Linked DNA regions of Anaerosoma tenue. The protein of the gene in region 1 binds, or shares a complex with, the protein of each later gene. Links are inferred from orthologs where the notes say so. Each region holds a gene or a part of one and is shown on either strand. Other genes may lie near its edges. The genes, in order: secA and secY.

Region 1 (10,296 bases):
CAGGCGCGTACGATGCTGTGATATGGGTCGAACTGCCCGACATCGATGCAAGTGCCACTGAGGTTGTCCAGTACATCGGGGATGCTCTCGATGTACGGACGGCGCCGGAGGTTGGTCCGATATCCGCCTCTGCGTGTGCGGTAGACGACGAGATGTCGGACGTGCTTCTCCTTCTGCGAGAGAAGCTCACGCGATTCGCGGGCAAGCGTGTCCTCTTGCTGATCGATGGGGTCAACGAGCTTCGAAGCATCCACTCGGTGGTAGAGGTTGCATCATACTTGCGCACTCACGTGGGCACATCCGCTCGCACCATCATGAACTGCCGCCGAATCCCACGTGATTCTCGCCTGGACCCACGTCGCGTCTGGCTGATCGAGGAGGACGACCTACGGCTGTCGGCGGACGAGGTGGCGCATCTTCTGTTGCACAGCGGACGTGAGTCGAGAGACGAGGATGACGTCGACGCGCTTCTTGCGTTGTTCGGCGGCCACCCGGCCATGACACATATCATGCTTCGGCACGATTTCCGATGCGGGGATTTCCGACCGCGGGATCTGGTCTGGCAGGTTGAGCACATCGTCGGTCGCTTCGATGAGCACGAAGTGGCTGCACTGTACGTGGCTGCGTTGCTGCGGGAGGGCCTCCTCACCACCTTGCAGCAGTGTGCAGTCGCCTGCGATCTCATCGTGGACTGGAGCGGCTTGTCCCGTGCTATGCCGCTCCTGAGTCTCATGGAAATGCCGATGGGGGCGCTTGGCTTCCGAGCGCACTCGGTGCTCGCGGATGTCGCGCACCGAGTGGCCAAGGACCGCCTAGACGTGGATGACCTATGCGCCCTTCGATCAATCATCTACGAGCGCATGTGGCAGACGAGAGACTACGCGGGGCTCGCGCACGCACTTGAACTGTACGGGAGCGTTGACGAGGTCGCTGCGTGGAGCGAGCAAGCTGGGTTCGCGATGATGCGGCATGTTGGGCATGCAGTCTCGGCGCGCCTGATGTCTCGGCTTCCGATGAGTGTGATCGCGTCGAGTGCGCGCTTGCTTGTCTTGCTTGGGCACCTGAAGCGCGCGCAGGGCATGCCTCACCAGGCTATGGATTGTGGAGCATCTGCCAAGTGTGTGGCCCGAGCCGCCGGAGACGAGGAGAGCCTCGTTGCCGCGGTTCTGCTGACCTCACGACTCCATCTGGACCGAGGACGCATGGGCGATGCCAGAGGCGATCTCGAACGACTGCGCGATCACCCGGCGCTGGGGGCCAATGTTGCTGCCCGATGTCTGTGTGAGGCCTACCTGGCTGTGGCAGAGGCACAGTCCGGACTGCTTGAGGAGGCCCTCGCGCGTACAGACGCAGTGCGACACATGCTTCCCAGCCTCGACCTTGGCTCCGATGAGGCCGTGCTCGCGGCGAACTGTGCGGCTGCCGTCGCCTGTCAGTGTCTTGGGAGTTGGACTTCGGCGGTAGAGTTCTTCGCGCCCATCGCCTGCAGGAGCGACATCTCCGTCGTACAGCGACTGCATCTCAGGACGAACTATGCGACGGCCCTGGCGGAACTCGGGGAAGTGGATACGGCAGAGGAGATCCTCGGGTCGGTCATCAGCGAGGTCGCGAACCTCAAAGGCCTTGAGGCTCTCCATGCCTATGCGCTCGGTACGCTCGCCAACATCATGTTCGTCACTGATCGTACGGAAGATGCCGATGAGGCCCACTCCAATTCCATGGCGATCCTCGAACAGCAGTCGGACGACTTCGGTGTCGCAACATACGGCATCGATGCGGCGCGCTCTTTGCGCGCAATGACGGAGAACCATCGGGCGCTCAGTACTATCGAGAGAAGCCTGATACTCCTTGAGTCGCTTGGCGAGGGCGCCCGCATGACGTACTTGGCGGCTATGATCGAGGCGGCCGCCACGCACCTCGCGCTGGATGAGCCGGCGATCGCAGTGGAGCTCATCCATCAGGTCGAGCCGGAGATTCGGGGCACCGCTGCATCCGGCCACTTGTTCAGGAGCGATCTGGTCATGGCCGAAGTGGAGCGTCGAGAGGGGCGGGTTGCGGACGCGGTCCAGATTCTCACGCCATACACGGAGTACATCAGGAGCGGCTCTCCGAACATGACCCTCGCATTCTACGTCCGCGCGTTTCCGGGCCTCCTGGGGCTCGCGGCGCGTGCCGTCGGCCCGCTGCTGATGTCTGCGAAACTCCTGTGGCTGGTGCCCGTGAGGGTCGCAGAGGCTGCCAGGACATCGGAGATGGGACTGCTGACTGCAGACGAGTGGACCTACATCGCGTCACGATGTCGGCCCGAGGAGTCACCCGAGCGGACGCTGATGGGGCGGTCGATGAGCGCCCCGCCAGACACCAATGTTCCGGTCGCCGCCGCAAGCGATCTTCACGTCAAGCTCTTCGGGCGCCTTGAGGTGACGGGCCCCGGCGGAAGGGTGGAAGAGGAACACTGGTGCAAGAGGAAGTCCCGGCGGCTGTTCTTGATGCTCGTGTGCAGACAAGGATGTGACCTCTCGAGAGACGTGATACTCGAGTACCTCTGGCCGGATATGGATCGCGAGCGCGCGTTACGGAACTTCTACGTGACCTGGAGTGCGCTCAAGACCGCAATCCTCTCTGGTGAGCGGGGAAACGCCTGGCGCCGGTTCCTCGTCTGCACGGGCGGGGTGTGTCGGGTCACCGAGGCCGTCCATTCGGATATCGCAGATTTCGGGCGATGTTCACGTACGATTCGAGAAGCCAACTCATCCGGCAGGCACGCTGACGTAGTCGAGGCTGGCGAGTTACTCGCCGAAGTCTACCGGGGAGACCTACTGCCCGCCGATCTGTATGAGTCGTGGTTCGAGGAGGACAGGGCCAGATTCAAGCGGGAGTTCTGTGACGCCATGCTCGTGGCGGCCGACTCGGCGTATGAGACTGGTCGTTACGATGCCGCCCTGAGCTTCCTCCGTCGCGCATCGGCGACCGATCCCTGGCGCGAGGACGTCTATCAGATGATCATGCGATGCCAGATGACCGCCGGCCAGCGCAGTGGGGCGATCGAAACGTATCACCTGTGCAGGACACGTCTCGTGGATGATCTCGGGATAGACCCTTGCTCGGAAACGACCGAGTTGTTCCAGGCTGTCCTCGCGATGGAGGATGGAGAGTAGCGGTGATCTCCGAAGTATCTCGCGCCCGGAGACTCGCCGTCGCTGTGTTCGGTTCCTGTTGAATTCCTGTTCAACATTGCTGGCTACGATGTGCTTGTGACGGTTCGGCAGGCTGCCTGCGAGGTCACCGCGCACGGCACGCGAGCGGAGCGGTGAGGAGTCGGGAGACCTCCTGAGGGGCACCAGCAACGCGAGCGGATGCGTGCGGGCCTGTGGAACCGCAAGGGGGCCGGAAGCCGACGGGCTTCCGGCCCCTCACACCACCCGCAAGACGTCACGGCGGCGGTGAGGCGCTCCGGCTCCGTGCTACAATCTGCAGGTTCTGGATACTGTACGTTCTCGCCTCCTTAAGGAGCGCTTTCTCGATGGCCAACTTCTTCACCAGACTCCTCACCGCCGGTGAGGGTAAGCAGTTTCGTGAGTACGAGTCGGTGGTAGAGCAGGTCAACGCGTTCGAGCCGTTGATCGAGCCGCTCACCGATGACGCGCTTCGCGCCAAGACCGATGAGTTCCGCTCCCGCCTGGAGGCGGGGGAGGAGCTCGACGACCTCCTGCCCGAGGCGTTCGCCGTGGTGCGCGAGGCGGCCAGGCGCACGCTGGGCATGCGCCACTTCGATGTGCAGATCATCGGCGGCATCGTGCTCCATCGCGGCAACATCGCCGAGATGAAGACCGGTGAAGGCAAAACGCTCGTGGCCACGCTCCCGGTGTACCTCAATGCGCTCGCCGGCAAGGGCGTGCATGTGGTCACCGTGAACGACTACCTGGCCAAGCGCGACAGCGAGTGGATGGGTCAGGTCTACCGCTTCCTTGGCCTCACCGTGGGCATCGTGCAGAGCGGCATGGACCCCGCCGCGCGCAAGCCCGCCTACGCGGCCGACGTCACCTACGGCACCAACACCGAGTTCGGCTTCGACTACCTGCGCGACAACATGGTCACCCGCGCGGAGAATCGCGTGCAGCGCGGCCACCACTACGCCATCGTGGACGAGGTCGACTCGATCCTGATCGACGAGGCGCGCACGCCGCTCATCATCTCGGGCGCGGGCACCCGCTCGGCGGACACCTACAAGAGCTTCGCCAAGATCGCGCCGCGCCTCAAGATCGACGAGGACTTCGAGCTCGACGAGGCCAAGCGCACCGTTGCGCCCACCGAGCAGGGCATCAGCCGCGTGGAGCAGCTCCTCGGCATCGAGGACCTCTACGCCGACCCGTCGGGCCAGATGGTCAACCACCTGCAGCAGGCCCTCAAGGCGCAGTACCTCTTCAACCGCGACGTGGAGTACGTGGTGAAGGACGGCGAGGTGCTCATCGTCGACGAGTTCACCGGCCGCCTCATGGTGGGCCGCCGCTGGAGTGACGGTCTGCACCAGGCGGTGGAGGCCAAGGAACACGTGCATGTGCGCGAGGAGAACCAGACGCTCGCCACCATCACGCTGCAGAACTTCTTCCGCCTCTACGAGAAGCTCGCCGGCATGACCGGTACGGCGGTCACAGAAGACGCCGAGTTCCGCGAGATCTACAACCTGCCCGTGGTGGTGATCCCGCCCAACCGGCCGATGGTGCGTGACGACCGCAACGACCTCATCTACCGCACGATCGACGCCAAGTTCGACGCGGTGGCAGAAGAGATCGCCACGCGCTACGCCGCCGGTCAGCCGTGCCTGGTGGGCACCATCTCCATCGAGAACTCGGAGCGGCTTTCGGGTGCCCTCAAGCGCCGCGGCCTGCCGCACAACGTGCTCAATGCCAAGTTCCACGAGATGGAAGCGCACATCGTGGCGCAGGCCGGCCGCAAGGGCTCCATCACCATCGCCACCAACATGGCCGGCCGTGGTACCGACATCATCCTCGGCGGCAACCCCGAGTTCCTCGCCGACGAGATCCTGCGCAACCGCGGTATCGACCCCGAGGAGGCCACCGACGAGCAGCGCGCCGACGCGCTCGGCGAGGCGAAGCGCGTGTGCGCGGCGGAGCACGAGGAGGTCGTGGCCGCGGGAGGCCTTGCCGTGATCGGCACCGAGCGCCACGACTCCCGCCGCATCGACAACCAGCTGCGCGGGCGTTCCGGCCGCCAGGGCGACCCCGGCGTGTCGCAGTTCTACCTCTCCCTCGAAGACGACCTCATGCGGCTCTTCGGCGGCGGGCGCATGGACCGCATCTCGGCGTTCATGTCCAAGGGTGACATCCCGGAGGACATGCCCATCCAGGCCAAGATGGTCTCAAAGGCCATCGAGAGCGCGCAGCGGCAGGTGGAGGCGCAGAACTTCGCCAGCCGGAAGTACGTGCTCGAGTACGACGACGTGATGAACAAGCAGCGCCAGGTGATCTACGCCGAGCGCAACCAGATACTCGACGGCAAGGACATCCGCGGTCGCGTGGAGGAGATGATCCGCGACACGGTGGCCAGCACGGTGGCCGAGTTCTGCTCCGAGAAGAGCTACTCGGAGGAGTGGGACTGGGACGGTCTGGCCGACGCCCTCAACGAGATCACGGGCGCATCGCTCGTCGACGGCGAGGTGCGCGGGGCCGACACGCCCGCCGAGCTCACCGAGGCGCTGGCGGGCAAGGTGCTCGCGCTCTACCAGGCCAAGGAGGCCGAGATCGGCGAGCAGCAGATGCGGGCGCTCGAGCGCCACGTGATGCTGCGCGTGATCGACGCGCGTTGGATGAACCATCTGCTGGAGATGGACTACCTGCGCGACGGCATCGGCCTGCGCGCCATCGGCCAGCGCGATCCGCTGGTGGAGTACAAGGCCGAGGCGTACGACGCCTTCAAGTTCCTCGTCTCCGAGATCGACCGCGACTTCCTCCGCACCATCACGCACATCCAGGTGACGGTGCAGCCCGCGCCCGAGGCGCCGGAGCTGAGCCGCGTCACGTACACGGCGCCTACCGAGTCCACGATCTTCGGCGGCGCGCGTGCGCAGGCGGCAAGCCAGGCCGCCGCCGGCGGTGGCGCCAGCGAGGCGATGGCGGCTGCCGCCGCGGCGGGGGCCAAGCGCTCCGCGACTCCTGGCGGCGCCACGGTGGTGAAGGACAAGAGCGACCCCTACGCCAACGTTGGCCGCAACGAGCCCTGCCCCTGCGGGAGCGGCAAGAAGTACAAGCACTGCCACGGCGCGAACGCATGACCCGGGCGGCGTAAGCGCCGCTTCCCGGGCCTGTCCGTCCCTACCGAAGAGCAGTGTGAGTACGAGATGATCGAAGACCGCAGCACAGACATCCAGGCGCTCCGCGAGCGCGTCGAGGAGATCGCCGGCTACCTGCACCTCGACGCCAAGCGCGCCGACCTTTCCGCGCTCGAAGAGCGCACCACCGCCCCCGATTTCTGGGACGACCAGTCCGCGGCGCAGCGCATCATGGCGCAGGCGGCGGGACTGCGCGACGAGATCGAGCAGTACGAGTCGATCGCAAGCGCGCTCGACGACCTCGAGGTGGCCAACGAACTCGCCGTCTCCGAGGAGGACGAAGACCTCGCGGCCGAGGCCACCTCGGCCATCCGGGACATCACCAGGCGCACCAAGGAACTCGAGCTCGCGAGCTGGTTCACCGGCGAGTTCGACTCGGGCGATGCCCTGGTGACCATCCTGCCCGGTCAGGGGGGCCTGGAGGCGCAGGACTGGGCCGAGATGCTGATGAAGATGCTCATCAAGTACGCGGGCAACCGCAAGTGGAAGGTCGACGTGCACGACGCGCCGGCCGGGGTGGAGCTCGGCATCGACCGCGCCGTGCTCACCATCAAGGGCCGCAACGCCTACGGGATGCTGGCCTCGGAGAACGGCGTGCACCGGCTCGTGCGTATCAGTCCCACCGACGAGAAGAAGCGCCGCCAGACCACCTTCGCACGGGTGGAGGTGCTGCCCGTGCTGCCCGACGAGATCGAGGTGGAGATCCGCGACGAGGACCTGCGGGTGGACGTGTACCGCTCGAGCGGCCCCGGCGGCCAGAGCGTGAACACCACCGACTCGGCGGTGCGTCTGACGCACATCCCCACCGGGATCGTGGTCACCTGCCAGAACGAGAAGAGCCAGCTCAAGAACAAGGAGACCGCGATGAAGATCCTGCGGTCGCGCCTGTACGAGGTGGAGCAGGAGAAGCGCGCCGCCGAGCTCGACGCCCTCAAAGGGGAGCGGCAGGAGATCTCCTTCGGCAGCCAGATACGCAACTACGTGCTCTACCCGTACCAGATGGTCAAGGACGTGCGCACCGGCATCGAGACGGGCGACGTGGACGGCGTGCTGGGCGGCGACCTCGACGAGTTCGTGGTGGGCTATCATCGGTGGCGCGTGTCCGGCGAGCAGGCCGCGGCCGTGGGCGCCGGTTCCAACGACTGATCCGGCTCCGGGATCGGGGGTGCGGTGATGGTACGACAGGTACTGGCCAAGACGAACGCGGCCACGGTGCTCAAGAACCGCCGTGTGCGCGACTACATCCTGATGACCATCGGTATCCTGATCACCGCATGGGGTCTCAACGCGTTCCTCATCCCCAACAAGCTCGCCGCGGGTGGCGTGTCTGGTCTGGCCACCGTCTTCTACTACCTGTTCCAGGACAGCTTCGGCATCACAGTCCCCGTTGGCGTGCAGATGCTCGCCATGAACTCGGTGCTGCTGATCATCGGCATCAGCCGCAAGGGGTGGCGTTACGGCGCCAAGACGGTCTACGGCATGGTGCTCGTGTCGGTCGCGGTGGACGTGCTCGCGCCCTTCACCCCGCACCTCGCGTCGCACGACCAGCTGCTCGCCGTGCTCTACGGCGGCGCCGTGACCGGCATCGGCATGGGGCTGGTGTTCAAGGCGCGCGGCAACACCGGCGGCACCGACATCGTGGCGCAGCTGCTGGTGGAGAAGGTCAACCTCGGCATCGGCCAGATCATGCTGATCGCCGACGCCGTGGTCACGCTGGTCGCCGCCGTGGTGCTCGGCCCCGACCTGGCGCTCTACGGCGCCGTGGCGGTGTTCGTGATGGGAGCGGTGATCGATCTCGTGCAGGAGGGTCTCGCGGTGGAGAAGGCCGCGTTCATCGTCTGCGACGAGCCGGGGCGGATCGCCGATGCGGTCATGCACCAGCTTGGACGCGGCGCCACGGGGCTGGTCGCCAAGGGTCTGTACTCGGGGGAGTCGCGCGAGATGCTCTTCACGGTGGTCTCGCGCAGGGAGATAGACTCGCTCAAGGCGCTCGTGCATGCTGTTGACCCCAAGGCGTTCGTGGTGATCGCGAACGTGCATGAGGTGCTCGGCGAAGGATTCAAGGAGATGGGAGCCAACCTATGACCGACGCGGCACGTATCGCGGCCATCGAGGCCAAGGCGGCGCGGATGCGCTACGACATCGTGGAGATGATCGCCGAGGCCGGCAGCGGACACCCCGGAGGGTCGCTCTCCGCGGCCGATATCGTGGCCACGCTCTACTTCCACGTGTTGCGTCATGATCCCGCCCGGCCCGACTGGCCGGAGCGCGACCGGTTCGTGCTCTCCAAGGGTCACGCGGCGCCGGTGCTGTACGCGGCGCTCGCCGAGGCCGGATACCTTGGCCGCGACCACCTCAAGACGCTCCGAAAGCTCGGCAGCATGCTCCAGGGCCACCCCGACTGCCAGAAGTGCGCCGGCGTGGAGGTGTCCACCGGCTCGCTCGGCCAGGGTCTGGCCATTGCCAACGGCATGGCGCTCGCGCTTCGCCTGGATGAGAATCCCGCGCGCGTGTTCTGCCTGCTCGGCGACGGCGAGCTCCAGGAAGGGGAGGTGTGGGAAGCGGCGATGTTCGCCCCGCACCACGGCCTCGGCAACGTGACGGCCATCGTGGACCACAACGGCCTGCAGATCGACGGCGCGTGCAGCGAGGTGATGTGCCTGGGCGGCGTGGCCGAGAAGTGGGCCGCCTTCGGCTGGGAGGTCCGCGAGACGAGCGGGCACGACGTCGAGGGGTTGCTCGACGCGCTCACCGAGCCTCCGGCGGATCCCGCCGTGCCGGTGGTCGTGGTTGCGTACACCGTCAAGGGCAAGGGCGTCTCCTTCATGGAGGGCGACGCCGGCTGGCACGGCAAGGCGCCAAGCGCCGAGCAGACCGCGACCGCGCTTGCCGAGCTGGGCGCAGCACTTGAGGCGGCCGGATCGACTTCGGCCTCAGCGACCGAAGGGGGCGCCCGATGAGCGAGAAGCGCGCAACACGCGAGGCGTACGGCGCCACCCTGATCGAGCTCGCCAACGAGGGCCTGCCGGTGGTCGCCGTCGACGCCGACCTTTCCGGATCCACCACCACCGCCAAGTTCGCCTCGGCGTATCCCGACCGGCACTTCAACGTAGGTATCGCCGAGCAGAACATGATCGGCACCGCGGCCGGCCTTGCCGTGGAGGGTAAGATCGCGTTCACGGGAAGCTTCGCCGTGTTCGCCACCGGTCGCGCCTACGATCAGATCCGCAACACGGTGTGCTACTCGGGCCTCGATGTGAAGGTGGCGCCCACGCATGCCGGCATCACCGTGGGTCCCGACGGCGGAAGCCACCAGATGCTCGAGGACATCGCGCTGATGCGGGTGCTCCCGGGCATGCGGGTGCTTGTGCCGGCGGACGTGGTGGCCGCCCGCGAGGCGATCCGCGTGGCCGCGGCCACTCCCGGCCCCTTCTACATCCGTCTGGGACGCGCCGCCGTGCCGGTCATCTACGACGACGACTACACCTTCGAACTCGGACGCGCGCGTGTGTTGCGCTCGGGCGTTCACGTCACCCTCGTGGCGTGCGGCGTGATGGTGGAGCAGGCGCTCACCGCGGCCGAGCAGCTGGAGCTCGATGGCATACATGCCGAGGTGATCGACGCCGCCACGATCAAGCCGCTCGACGCCGCCACGATCACGGCCTCGGCGCTCAGGACCGGAGCTGTGGTCACGTGCGAGGAGCACTCGGTGATCGGCGGGCTCGGCTCGGCTGTGGCCGAGGCGCTCGGTGAGCTGGCGCCGGTGCCGCTCGCACGGGTGGGGGTACGCGACGTGTTCGGCACCTCGGGCGAGCCTGCCGAGCTGATGGAGCACTTCGGACTCACCGCTACCGACATCGCCGCGAGCGCCCGGGAACTGCTCGCGCGGAAGCGGTAGTACGCTCAGCCAGGGTGCTTAGCGCGCCTCGGGCCCTGTGATCTCGTCC
Region 2 (9,868 bases), on another replicon or contig:
CATCGCGCTCCTGCACTATGCGGACGGCGAGAAGCGTTACATCATCGCCCCCGAGAAGCTGCGGGTCGGTGACGCGATCATGTCCGGCCCCGGCGCCGACATCAAGCCTGGTAACGCGCTGCCGCTGGAGAACATCCCCACCGGTACCGTGGTGCACGCGATCGAGCTGCAGCCGGGCAAGGGCGCGGCTATAGCGCGTTCGGCAGGCGCTTCCGCGCAGCTGATCGGCAAGGAGGGCCCCAACGCCATCCTGCGCATGCCGTCCTCCGAGATGCGCATGGTGCCGCTCACCTGCCGTGCGACCGTTGGCGAGGTCGGCAACAGCGAGCATGCCAACATCTCCATCGGAAAGGCCGGCCGCAATCGTCACCTTGGCAAGCGGCCGACCGTTCGTGGTACCGCGATGAACCCGGTCGACCACCCGCATGGCGGTGGCGAAGGCAAGAACAAGACCGCGGGTCGTCACCCGGTCACGCCGTGGGGTGTTCCTACCAAGGGCCACCGCACACGTGCGAAGCACAAGGCGTCCGACCGCATGATCATCCGCCGCCGCAAGAAGTAGCGGGAGAGGAAGTTATCGATGAGCAGAAGCCTTAAGAAGGGACCCTACGTCGAGCCGCGTCTCCTGAAGCGTATCCAGGACATGAACGAGGCCGGCGAGAAGAAGGTCATCAAGACCTGGTCACGTGCGTCGACCATCTTCCCGGAGATGGTGGGTCACACGGTTGCGGTGCACGACGGACGCAAGCACGTTCCCGTGTACGTGACCGAGTCCATGGTCGGCCACAAGTTCGGGGAGTTCTCCCCGACGCGGACGTTCCGCGGACATGCGGACGATCGCAAGAAGGGCAAGCGCTAGGACGCAGTCGCGTATCACTGACGCCGGGACGCCGCAGGGGCGCTCCGGATGACGGTCGGAGGTTTTCTCGAAATGGAAGCAAGAGCTACGGCGAAGTACGTGAGGGTGAGCCCGCGCAAGGCGCGCGAGGTCGTGGATCTCGTCCGCGGCAAGTCGGTGCCCGACGCCGAGGCGATCCTGAAGTTCACCCCGCGCGCTGCCGCAGAGGTGGTAGGCAAGGTGGTACACAGCGCCGCCGCCAACGCTGAGAAGCAGCACAGGATCAAGCCGGAGACGTTGTTCGTCTCCGAGGCCTTCGTCAACGAAGGGCCGACGATCAAGCGCATCCGCCCGCGCGCCATGGGCCGTGCGTTCCGTATCAACAAGCGCACGAGCCACATCACCGTGGTCGTGAAGCAGCGAGAGGAGGCGTAAAGGCATGGGCCAGAAAGTCTATCCCATCGGGTTCCGTCTCGGCATCACCGAGGAGTGGAGGAGCCGCTGGTATCAGGACAAGGGCTACAGCCAGACCCTGGCCGAGGACCTCGCGCTCAGGAAGTATCTGAAGGCGAAGCTCCGCCGCGCTGCCGTCTCGCGGATCGATATCGAGCGCAAGGGCGACAAGGTGTTCCTCGAGATCTGGACCGCGCGCCCGGGCATCGTCATCGGCAAGAAGGGCGCCGAGGTCGACGCGCTCCGCAAGGAACTGGAGCAGTTGGCTGGGCACCCCGTGGCCGTGAACATCGTGGAGGTGAAGCGTCCCGAGCTGGACGCGACCCTCGTTGCGCAGAGCGTTGCCGAGCAGCTCGTGGCTCGCGTCTCGTTCCGGCGCGCGATGAAGAAGGCAGTGACGAGCGCGATGAAGGGCGGTGCGCTGGGCGTCCGTATCCAGTGCTCCGGCCGTCTGGGCGGCGCAGAGATGGGTCGCCGTGAGTGGTATCGCGAAGGTCGGGTACCGCTCCATACGCTCCGTGCCAAGATCGACTATGGCACCACCGACGCTGTCACCACGTTCGGCGTCATCGGCGTGAAGGTCTGGATCTACCGCGGCGACAAGCTGCCCGGCCAGACGATGACCGCTGCCGAAGAGGCCGCTCTCGTGGAGCGTCCGCGCCCCGACCGTTCGCGCGGTCGTCGCGGCGCCGGTAACGGAAGGAGGGGCTAGATGCTGCTTCCTAAGCGTGTCAAGCACCGCAAGGTGATGCGCGGCTCCCGTAAGGGTATCGCCAAGGGCGGTACCGAGATCGCATTCGGCGAATACGGGCTGAAGGCTCTCGAGGCCGCATGGATCACCAACCGGCAGATCGAGGCGGCGCGTATCGCGATGACCCGCCACATGAAGCGTGGCGGCAAGGTGTGGATCAACATCTTCCCGGACAAGCCCGTGACCCAGAAGCCGGCAGAGACCCGGATGGGATCCGGCAAGGGCAACCCCGAGAAGTGGGTGGCGGTCGTGAAGCCCGGCCGCGTGATGTTCGAGGTGGCCGGCGTGAGCGAAGAGGTCGCCAAGGAAGCCATGCGCCTCGCGGCGCAGAAGCTGCCGATCAAGTGCAAGTTCGTGACCCGTGCTGACAGTGGCGGTGAATCATAAGTGAAGAAGACAGACATCAAGGGTCTTGCCGAGAGCGAGATCGCAGAGAAGCTGAAGGAGAGCAGGACGGAGTTGTTCAACCTCCGGTTCCAGCTCGCTACCGGTCAGCTCGACAATCCGCACCGCATCACGATGGTGAAGAGGGACATCGCGCGCCTGCACACAGAGTTGCGCAGCCGTGAGATCGCGGCGTCCAAGTCCCAGGCGCAGTAGGAGGACGGTAGATGAGTACTGAGCGTAACAGCCGCAAGGAGCGCCAGGGTGTCGTGGTCTCGACCGCAGGAGAGAAGACCTGCGTAGTCCAGGTCCAGGACCGCAAGCGTCATCCGCTGTACGGCAAGATGATCACGCGTTCGGCCAAGTTCCACGCCCACGATGAGAACAACGAGTGCGGTGTTGGCGACGTCGTGCGCATCATGGAGACCAGGCCCATCTCGAAGATGAAGAGATGGCGTCTGGTGGAGATCGTAGAGAAGGCCAAGTAGAGCCTGACCGGCAACACGTGGAACGACGGTCCTCTCGGGTACGGATGAACGCCCGACGACCGGCGAGTGACGGAGGAAGAGCATGATCCAGGCGGAGACCCGGCTGAAGGTAGCCGACAACTCCGGAGCGCGACGGGTGGCCTGCATCAAGGTCCTCGGCGGCTCCAAGAGGCGCTATGCCCATGTCGGCGACACCATCGTGTGCGCCGTGAAGGAGGCCACCCCGAACGGGGCGGTCAAGAAGGGCGATGTCGTGAAGGCGGTCGTCGTCCGTACGAAGAAGGAGATGCGCCGGCCTGACGGCAGCTACATCAAGTTCGATGAGAATGCTGCCGTGATCATCGACGCCCAGGGCAACCCGCGAGGCACGCGCATCTTCGGTCCTGTGGCGCGTGAGTTGCGCGACCGCAAGTACATGAAGATCGTGTCGCTCGCCCCGGAAGTCCTGTAGGGAGGGCCTGAAGAGATATGGCGAATTCAATGACGATCCGCAAGGGCGATCGCGTGCGCGTCATCGCCGGCAAGGACAAGGGCAAAGAGGGCAAGGTCCTCCGCTCGGTGCCGGAGAAGCAGCGCGTCGTCGTGGAGAACGTCCACATGATCAAGAAGCACACCCGCCCGAGCCAGAAGAACCAACAGGGCGGCATCATCGAGATGGAGGGGACGATCCACGTCTCCAACGTGATGCTCGTGTGCCCCAACTGCAGTCAGCCCACCCGGGTAAGCCGGCGCCGCGAGGATGGCGTCCGCACCCGCGTGTGCAAGTCGTGCGGTAAGGACATCGACAAGTAGAGCCAACGTCGCGATGCGACGCGGGCCAGAAGTCCCGCCGGGTCGGAAATCCGTCGGGCGAGAGAACACATCGGAGGTATGACGAGTGGCACCCAGACTGAAGGAGAAGTACCGCACGGAGGTCGTGCCGGCGCTCATGGAGCAGTTCGAGTACGGCAACGTGCATCAGGTCCCGCGTCTGGAGAAGATCGTCGTCAACATGGGCGTCGGTGCGGCGACCCAGGACGCGAAGCTTCTCGAGAATGCGATCAACGACCTGACGATCATCACTGGCCAGAAGCCAGCCATCACGCGTGCCAAGAAGTCCATAGCGAGCTTCAAGCTCCGCCAGGGCATGCCCATCGGCTGCAAGGTCACGCTTCGCGGTGATCGCATGTGGGAGTTCTTCGACCGCCTGCTTTCGACGGCGCTGCCGCGCATCCGCGACTTCCGCGGTGTGAGCGGAAAGGCGTTCGACGGTCGCGGCAACTACTCGCTCGGTGTCAACGAGCAGTTGATCTTCCCGGAGATCGACTACGACAAAGTGGACAAGATCCGTGGCATGGACATCACCTTTGTCACGAGTGCGGATACAGATGAAGAGTGTCGAGCGCTGTTCGATCAGTTCGGATTCCCGTTCAAGCGGTAGAGAAGACGCGGGTCGCCCGGGGGTCCGGGTCACCCACTTCGAGGAGGTTCGTCAAGTGGCAAAGAAGTCGATGATCGCCAAGGCAAAGCGTGCGCCGAAGTTCGCCGTGCGTACCGTGAACCGCTGCAACCGTTGCGGCAGGCCGCGCGCGTACTACAGGCAGTTCGGCCTCTGCCGCGTGTGTCTGCGCGAGCTGGCGAGCCGCGGTGAGCTGCCCGGTGTCCGTAAGGCCAGCTGGTAGGCCGTATCCAGACCCGGGCAACGGGTCCACAAGGCGCACCGGTCAAGGGCCGATGCGAACCGGTGGACACGGGCAGTCCCGAATCATAGGAGGTAGTCGAGAACATGAGCATGACCGATCCCATCGCTGACATGCTGACGCGTGTCAGGAACGCGAACAATGCGTTCCAGGCTTCTACGACGATGCCGTCGTCGAACAAGCTCGTCGCGATCGCCAAGATCATGAAGAGTGAGGGCTACATCGAGGACTACGAGGTAGTCCCCGGTGAGCCGCAGGCCACGCTGAGTATCACGCTCAAGTACGGGCCGAAGAAGCAGCGGACCATCACCGGCCTGCGTCGCATCAGCAAGCCCGGTCTTCGTGTGTACGCCAAGAAGGACGAGCTTCCCCGCGTGCTCGGTGGTCTCGGCATAGCCGTGATCTCCACTTCGCAGGGTGTCATGACCGAGAAGCAGGCCCGTGCCGCCGGTGTCGGCGGCGAGGTGCTTGCCTACATCTGGTAGTCGGACCGGAGCGAAAGGAGCCGAGCCGTGTCACGTATCGGCAAGCAGCCTATCCCGGTCCCGGCCGGGGTGGAAGTCACCATCGAGGGAACGGATGTCACCGTCAAGGGGCCGAAGGGCGTCCTGTCGCAGTCGTTCGACCCGGATATGCAGATCACGCTTGAGGACGGTGCTGTCCTCGTTCGCCGTCCCACCGACGGGCGTCGGCACCGCAGTCTTCATGGACTGACCCGTACGCTGATCTCCAACATGGTCGTCGGCGTCTCGGAGGGTTTCCGGAAGGACATGGAGATCGTGGGCGTCGGTTACCGCGCCGTGCTGAAGGGATCGGACCTCGATCTGTCACTCGGCCTGAGCCATCCCATGGTCGTACCGGCGCCGGAGGGCATCACGTTCGAGGTGCCTGCGCCCACCAAGATCTCGGTCATCGGCATCGATAAGCAGCGTGTCGGTCAGGTGGCGGCCGAGATCCGTGCGATCCGCCCGCCGGAGCCCTACAAGGGCAAGGGTATCCGTTACGCGGGCGAATACGTCCGCCGTAAGGTCGGCAAGGCCGCCAAGTAGTAACCGACCGCGTCTGTCGCCGGGCGCGAGGAGAAGGAGTCAAGACGGGTCATGGATAAGTCGAAAGCGAAGACAGCGGCACTCACCCGCCGTCAGCGCCGGGTACGCGGGAAGGTCGCCGGTACGGCCGAACGACCCCGCCTGCGTGTCAGCCGCAGCAACCAGCACATCTATGCGCAGCTCATCGATGATGTCGCCGGGGCCACGCTGGTCTCAGCGTCTTCGATCGACCCCGAGCTGAGAACGGCGCTCTCATCGGGCGCAAACGCCGACGCCGCGAAGGCGGTAGGCGGCGCACTTGGGCGCCGGGCTCTCGAGGCCGGCATCACCGAGGTCGTGTTCGACCGCGGCGGACGTCTCTATCACGGGCGGGTGGCCGCTCTCGCAGAGGGTGCCCGCGACGCCGGCCTGAAGTTCTAAGACAGGAGGATCTGTAATGGCGTATGACACCAACGCTCCGGTCTCCGAGATCCAGGAGCGCGTCGTCTACATCAATCGAGTGGCGAAGGTCGTCAAGGGCGGTCGTCGTTTCTCGCTGACCGCTCTCGTGGTCGTGGGAGACGGTAACGGCCGTGTCGGCGTGGGCATGGGCAAGGCCGCCGAGGTCCCCGTCGCCATCAAGAAGGGCATCGAGGACGCCAAGAAGAACATGTTCACGTTCCCGATGTCGGGCACGACCATCCCGCACACCGTCACCGGCGAGTATGGTGCCGGCAAGGTGCTCCTGAAGCCCGCTGCACCGGGTACCGGCGTCATCGCCGGCGGTCCGGTGCGTGCCCTGCTGGAGCTGGGCGGGGTCCAGGACGTGCTTTCCAAGTCCCTCGGCACCAGCAACGCCCTGAACATCGTGAAGGCGGCGGCGGCGGGTCTGCAGGAACTGAAGAGCCCGGCCGAGGTCGCGCGCAGCCGCGGCAAGACGGTCGCGGAGATCTACGGCAAAGAGGGGTAGTCAGATATGGCATCCGAGAAGACACTCAGGATCACTCAGGTGAGAAGCGCGATCGGGCTGCCCAAGGACCAGAAGGCCACGGTCCGGGCGCTCGGTCTCAAGCGCATGCACGATACCGTGGAGCAGGCCGACACGCCTGTCATCCGCGGCATGATCTTCAAGGTCAAGCACCTCGTCGAGGTCGAAGAGGCCTAGACGGGCACACGTCCACCGCACAGTCAGCCGGCGGCGAGCGGCCGGCATCCCCGCGGCGGTGCGCCCGGGGCGGAGCGATAAGGAGACACCATGCAGTTGCACGATCTGAGTCCGGCGCCGGGCTCGCGTAAGGACCGCAAGCGCGTAGGTCGCGGGAACGCCAGCGGGCATGGCACCACCGCTGGCCGCGGCGACAAAGGTCAGAACTCGCGGGCCGGTGGCGGCAAGGGCCCCGGCTTCGAGGGTGGACAGAACCCGCTTCACATGCGGATGCCGAAGCTCGGTGGGTTCAAGAACCGCAGCCGCGTGGAATACGCGGTCGTGAATGTCGGACGGCTCGAGGACCTCTATGCCGCGGGTGACACCGTGAGCGTGGACAGCCTGTTCGAGAAGGGCGTCATCAAGAGCAAGACCACTCCGGTCAAGGTGCTCGGCGACGGCGAGCTCACGAAGGCTCTTACCGTGAAGACCGACAGGGTCTCCGCCCCGGCCCGCACCAAGATCGAGGCGGCTGGAGGGACGGTCGATCTCTCGTGATCGATGCCATTCGCAACGCTCTTCGCATCCCGGATCTTCGCAGGAAGATCATCTTCACGCTGAGCATCATCGCGTTGTACCGGGTGGGTGCGCACATTCCCGTCCCCGGTGTCGATCCGGCATCGATGAAGGACCTGGTCAGCGGCGCGGGTAGTGCGCTCGGCCTGCTGAACCTCTTCGCTGGCGGCGCGCTGGAGAACTTCGCGATCTTCGCACTCGGGATCATGCCGTACATCACGGCAACGATCATCATGCAGTTGCTGCAGGCGGTCATCCCGACGTTCGAACGGTGGTCCAAGGAAGGGGAGGCCGGTCAGCGCAAGATAACGCAGACCGCGCGCTACATGACCCTGGGTATCGCGCTCATGGAGTCCCTGGGCCTCCTGACGGTCTTCCAGGCGCCTGCCACGAGCGGCGGCCTTGGAGTGCAGTTCAATCTGCTCACCGAGATCGTGATCGTCATCAGCCTCATCTCCGGGACCGCCGCCATCATGTGGATGGGCGAGCTGATCACCCAGCGAGGGATCGGCAACGGCATGTCGCTGTTGATATTCGCGAGCATCGTGTCGCGCTTCCCGCAGACGATCGTCTCTTCGTTCCGGGTGAACCCCTGGTTCATGTTGCTCGTGCTCGCCATCTCCTTGCTCGTGGTCGCGGCAGTGGTGTTCATGGAGGGCGGTCAGCGCCGTATCCCGGTCCAGTACGCCAAGCGTGTCGTGGGTCGCCGTGTGTATGGCGGCATGGGGACGTACATCCCGCTGAAGGTCAACGGGGCCAACGTCATCCCGATCATCTTCGCATCGTCGGTGCTGCTGTTCCCCTCGACGATCGCCCGGTTCTTCACCAGCGTCGAGTGGCTGCAGCAGGTAGCCGCCTGGCTTTCGGGTGGTTGGGCGTACATCCTGTTGTTCGCCGTGATGATCGTCTTCTTCTCGTACTTCTACACGGCCCTCGTGTTCAACCCGATCGAGACGGCGGACAATCTACGCAAGAACGGCGGGTTCATCCCGGGTGTCCGTCCGGGTAACCCCACCGCGCAGTACATCACCAACGTGCTGAACCGAATCACGCTGCCGGGCGCGGTGTTCCTGGCGGCCATAGCTGTCGTGCCGCAGATCATCTTCCAGCAGACAGGCGACCAGCTGGTCCAGGCATTCGGCGGCACATCGATCCTGATCATGGTCGGCGTCGCGCTCGAGACGATGCGGCAGCTGGAGAGTCAGTTGCAGATGCGTCACTACGACGGCTTCTTCAAGTGAGGTCCGGGCGCTAGCGCTCGATGTCGGTTGATCGCGAGCGCCCCGGTGCACGCCCGGTTCGGGCGGCATCGGGGCACTGGCGATGGATGGGAGGGGAATCATGAACGTCATGCTGCTCGGTGCCGCCGGCGCGGGGAAGGGGACACAGGCCACGAGGATCGTGGACGATTACGGCCTGGTGCATCTGTCCACCGGCGACATCCTGCGGAAAGCCGTTGCCGACGGCACCCCTCTCGGCATGGAGGCTAAGCGGTACATGGATTCCGGCGCCCTCGTACCCGACGAGGTCGTGATCGGCCTGGTCAAGGAGCGCATCAGTCAGCCTGACGCCCGCGAGAAGGGCGTGCTGTTCGACGGCTTCCCGCGTACCATTCCTCAGGCCGAAGCCCTGGGGACGGCACTCGCCGATATCGGCGTGGCGCTCGACGTCGTAGTGAGCATAGAGGTGGACCCCGAGGCGATCGTCACCCGCATCACGTCGCGGCGGCAGTGCCGTGGATGCGGCAAGATCTTCAACGTCGCCACCGACGGCGAACTCGAAGCCTGCACGGAATGCGGCGGTGAGGTCTATCAGCGTGACGACGACACGGAGCAGACCGTGAGGGCGCGGCTCGAGGCGTACGAGGAGCAGACAAGCAAGCTGATCCCCTACTACAGCGAGCACGGCACCCTGCACACGGTCGATGGGAACCAGTCACCGGATGCGGTCTACGCCGGTATCCGCGACATCCTGAACGGTGTCGGCTGAGCTGTGATCATCACGAAATCCCCCTCGGAGATCGCCGTCATGCGTGAAGCGGGCCGGATCACGTCTCGGGCGCTCGATGCGGTGGCAGCCGCCGTACGCCCTGGCGTGACGACCGCCGAGCTGGACGCTGTTGCCGAGGAGACGATCCTGGCTGCGGGAGCGCTGCCGGCCTTCAAGGGGTACCATGGCTTTCCCGCTACGTTGTGCACCTCGGTGGACGAGCAGGTGGTGCACGGTATTCCCGGCAAGCGCGTACTCCGCGAGGGCGAGATCGTCTCCGTCGACTGCGGGGCGATCGTCGACGGATACTACGGCGATTCGGCCCGCACCTTCCCGGTCGGGGCGGTGTCCTCGGAGGTAGTCCGCCTGATGGATGTCACACGGGCATCGCTCGAGGCGGGCATAGCGAGATGCGTGCCCGGGATGCGCCTGTATGATGTGTCCGCGGCGGTTCAATCCGTGGCGGAGGCGGCAGGCTTCTCGGTGGTCCGTGAGTACGTGGGCCACGGTATCGGTCGCGCCATGCATGAGGACCCCC

The links.
Region 2: the proteins of secA (region 1) and secY are in contact, whole or in part, in a crystal structure (PDB 3DIN), measured with the Thermotoga maritima proteins. The link is inferred for Anaerosoma tenue from one-to-one orthologs. Residues at the interface, in WP_004082002.1 of Thermotoga maritima: Glu261, Ala262, Arg263, Lys300, Ala301, Arg302, Thr303, Ile304, Ile305, Leu323, Tyr324, Asp325, Pro326, Val329, Ser330, Tyr333, Ile336, Lys340, Phe345, Val349, Glu363, Phe364, Tyr374, Ser375, Gly376, Gly377, Glu393, Ile395, Thr482, Ser483; in WP_004081795.1 of Thermotoga maritima: Glu108, Gly109, Glu110, Glu111, Ala236, Glu237, Arg238, Arg239, Ile240, Thr241, Ile242, Gln243, Tyr244, Ala245, Arg246, Arg247, Val248, Thr249, Gly250, Arg251, Arg252, Val253, Tyr254, Gly256, Ala257, Ser258, Thr259, Tyr260, Leu261, Pro262.

The regions. Positions count from the first base shown.
Region 1 is NZ_JALNTY010000001.1:688,360-698,655, reverse strand. What follows is about bases 3,163-6,492. They hold secA (preprotein translocase subunit SecA), read left to right. Parts: upstream 3,163-3,523; coding sequence 3,524-6,292; downstream 6,293-6,492. Other genes in these bases: prfB (peptide chain release factor 2), read left to right, coding at 6,359-6,492. In the rest of the region: MSB02_RS03475 (AfsR/SARP family transcriptional regulator), read left to right, coding at 1-3,158; more of prfB, read left to right, coding at 6,493-7,495; MSB02_RS03460 (YitT family protein), read left to right, coding at 7,523-8,434; MSB02_RS03455 (transketolase), read left to right, coding at 8,431-9,309; MSB02_RS03450 (transketolase family protein), read left to right, coding at 9,306-10,247; MSB02_RS03445 (LysR family transcriptional regulator), read right to left, coding at 10,266-10,296. UniProt on the Escherichia coli protein: Required for protein export, interacts with the SecYEG preprotein conducting channel.
Region 2 is NZ_JALNTY010000003.1:257,733-267,600, reverse strand. The notes cover bases 6,549-9,450. They hold secY (preprotein translocase subunit SecY), read left to right. Parts: upstream 6,549-7,319; coding sequence 7,320-8,582; downstream 8,583-9,450. Other genes in these bases: map (type I methionyl aminopeptidase), read left to right, coding at 9,334-9,450; MSB02_RS08905 (adenylate kinase), read left to right, coding at 8,683-9,330; rplO (50S ribosomal protein L15), read left to right, coding at 6,877-7,323; rpmD (50S ribosomal protein L30), read left to right, coding at 6,598-6,786; rpsE (30S ribosomal protein S5), read left to right, coding at 6,549-6,591. Also shown: rplB (50S ribosomal protein L2), read left to right, coding at 1-562; rpsS (30S ribosomal protein S19), read left to right, coding at 581-859; rplV (50S ribosomal protein L22), read left to right, coding at 932-1,273; rpsC (30S ribosomal protein S3), read left to right, coding at 1,278-2,003; rplP (50S ribosomal protein L16), read left to right, coding at 2,004-2,429; rpmC (50S ribosomal protein L29), read left to right, coding at 2,430-2,642; rpsQ (30S ribosomal protein S17), read left to right, coding at 2,654-2,914; rplN (50S ribosomal protein L14), read left to right, coding at 2,997-3,365; rplX (50S ribosomal protein L24), read left to right, coding at 3,395-3,706; rplE (50S ribosomal protein L5), read left to right, coding at 3,792-4,334; MSB02_RS08945 (type Z 30S ribosomal protein S14), read left to right, coding at 4,390-4,575; rpsH (30S ribosomal protein S8), read left to right, coding at 4,680-5,078; rplF (50S ribosomal protein L6), read left to right, coding at 5,106-5,642; rplR (50S ribosomal protein L18), read left to right, coding at 5,694-6,062; more of rpsE, read left to right, coding at 6,079-6,548; more of map, read left to right, coding at 9,451-9,868. UniProt on the Escherichia coli protein: The central subunit of the protein translocation channel SecYEG. Consists of two halves formed by TMs 1-5 and 6-10.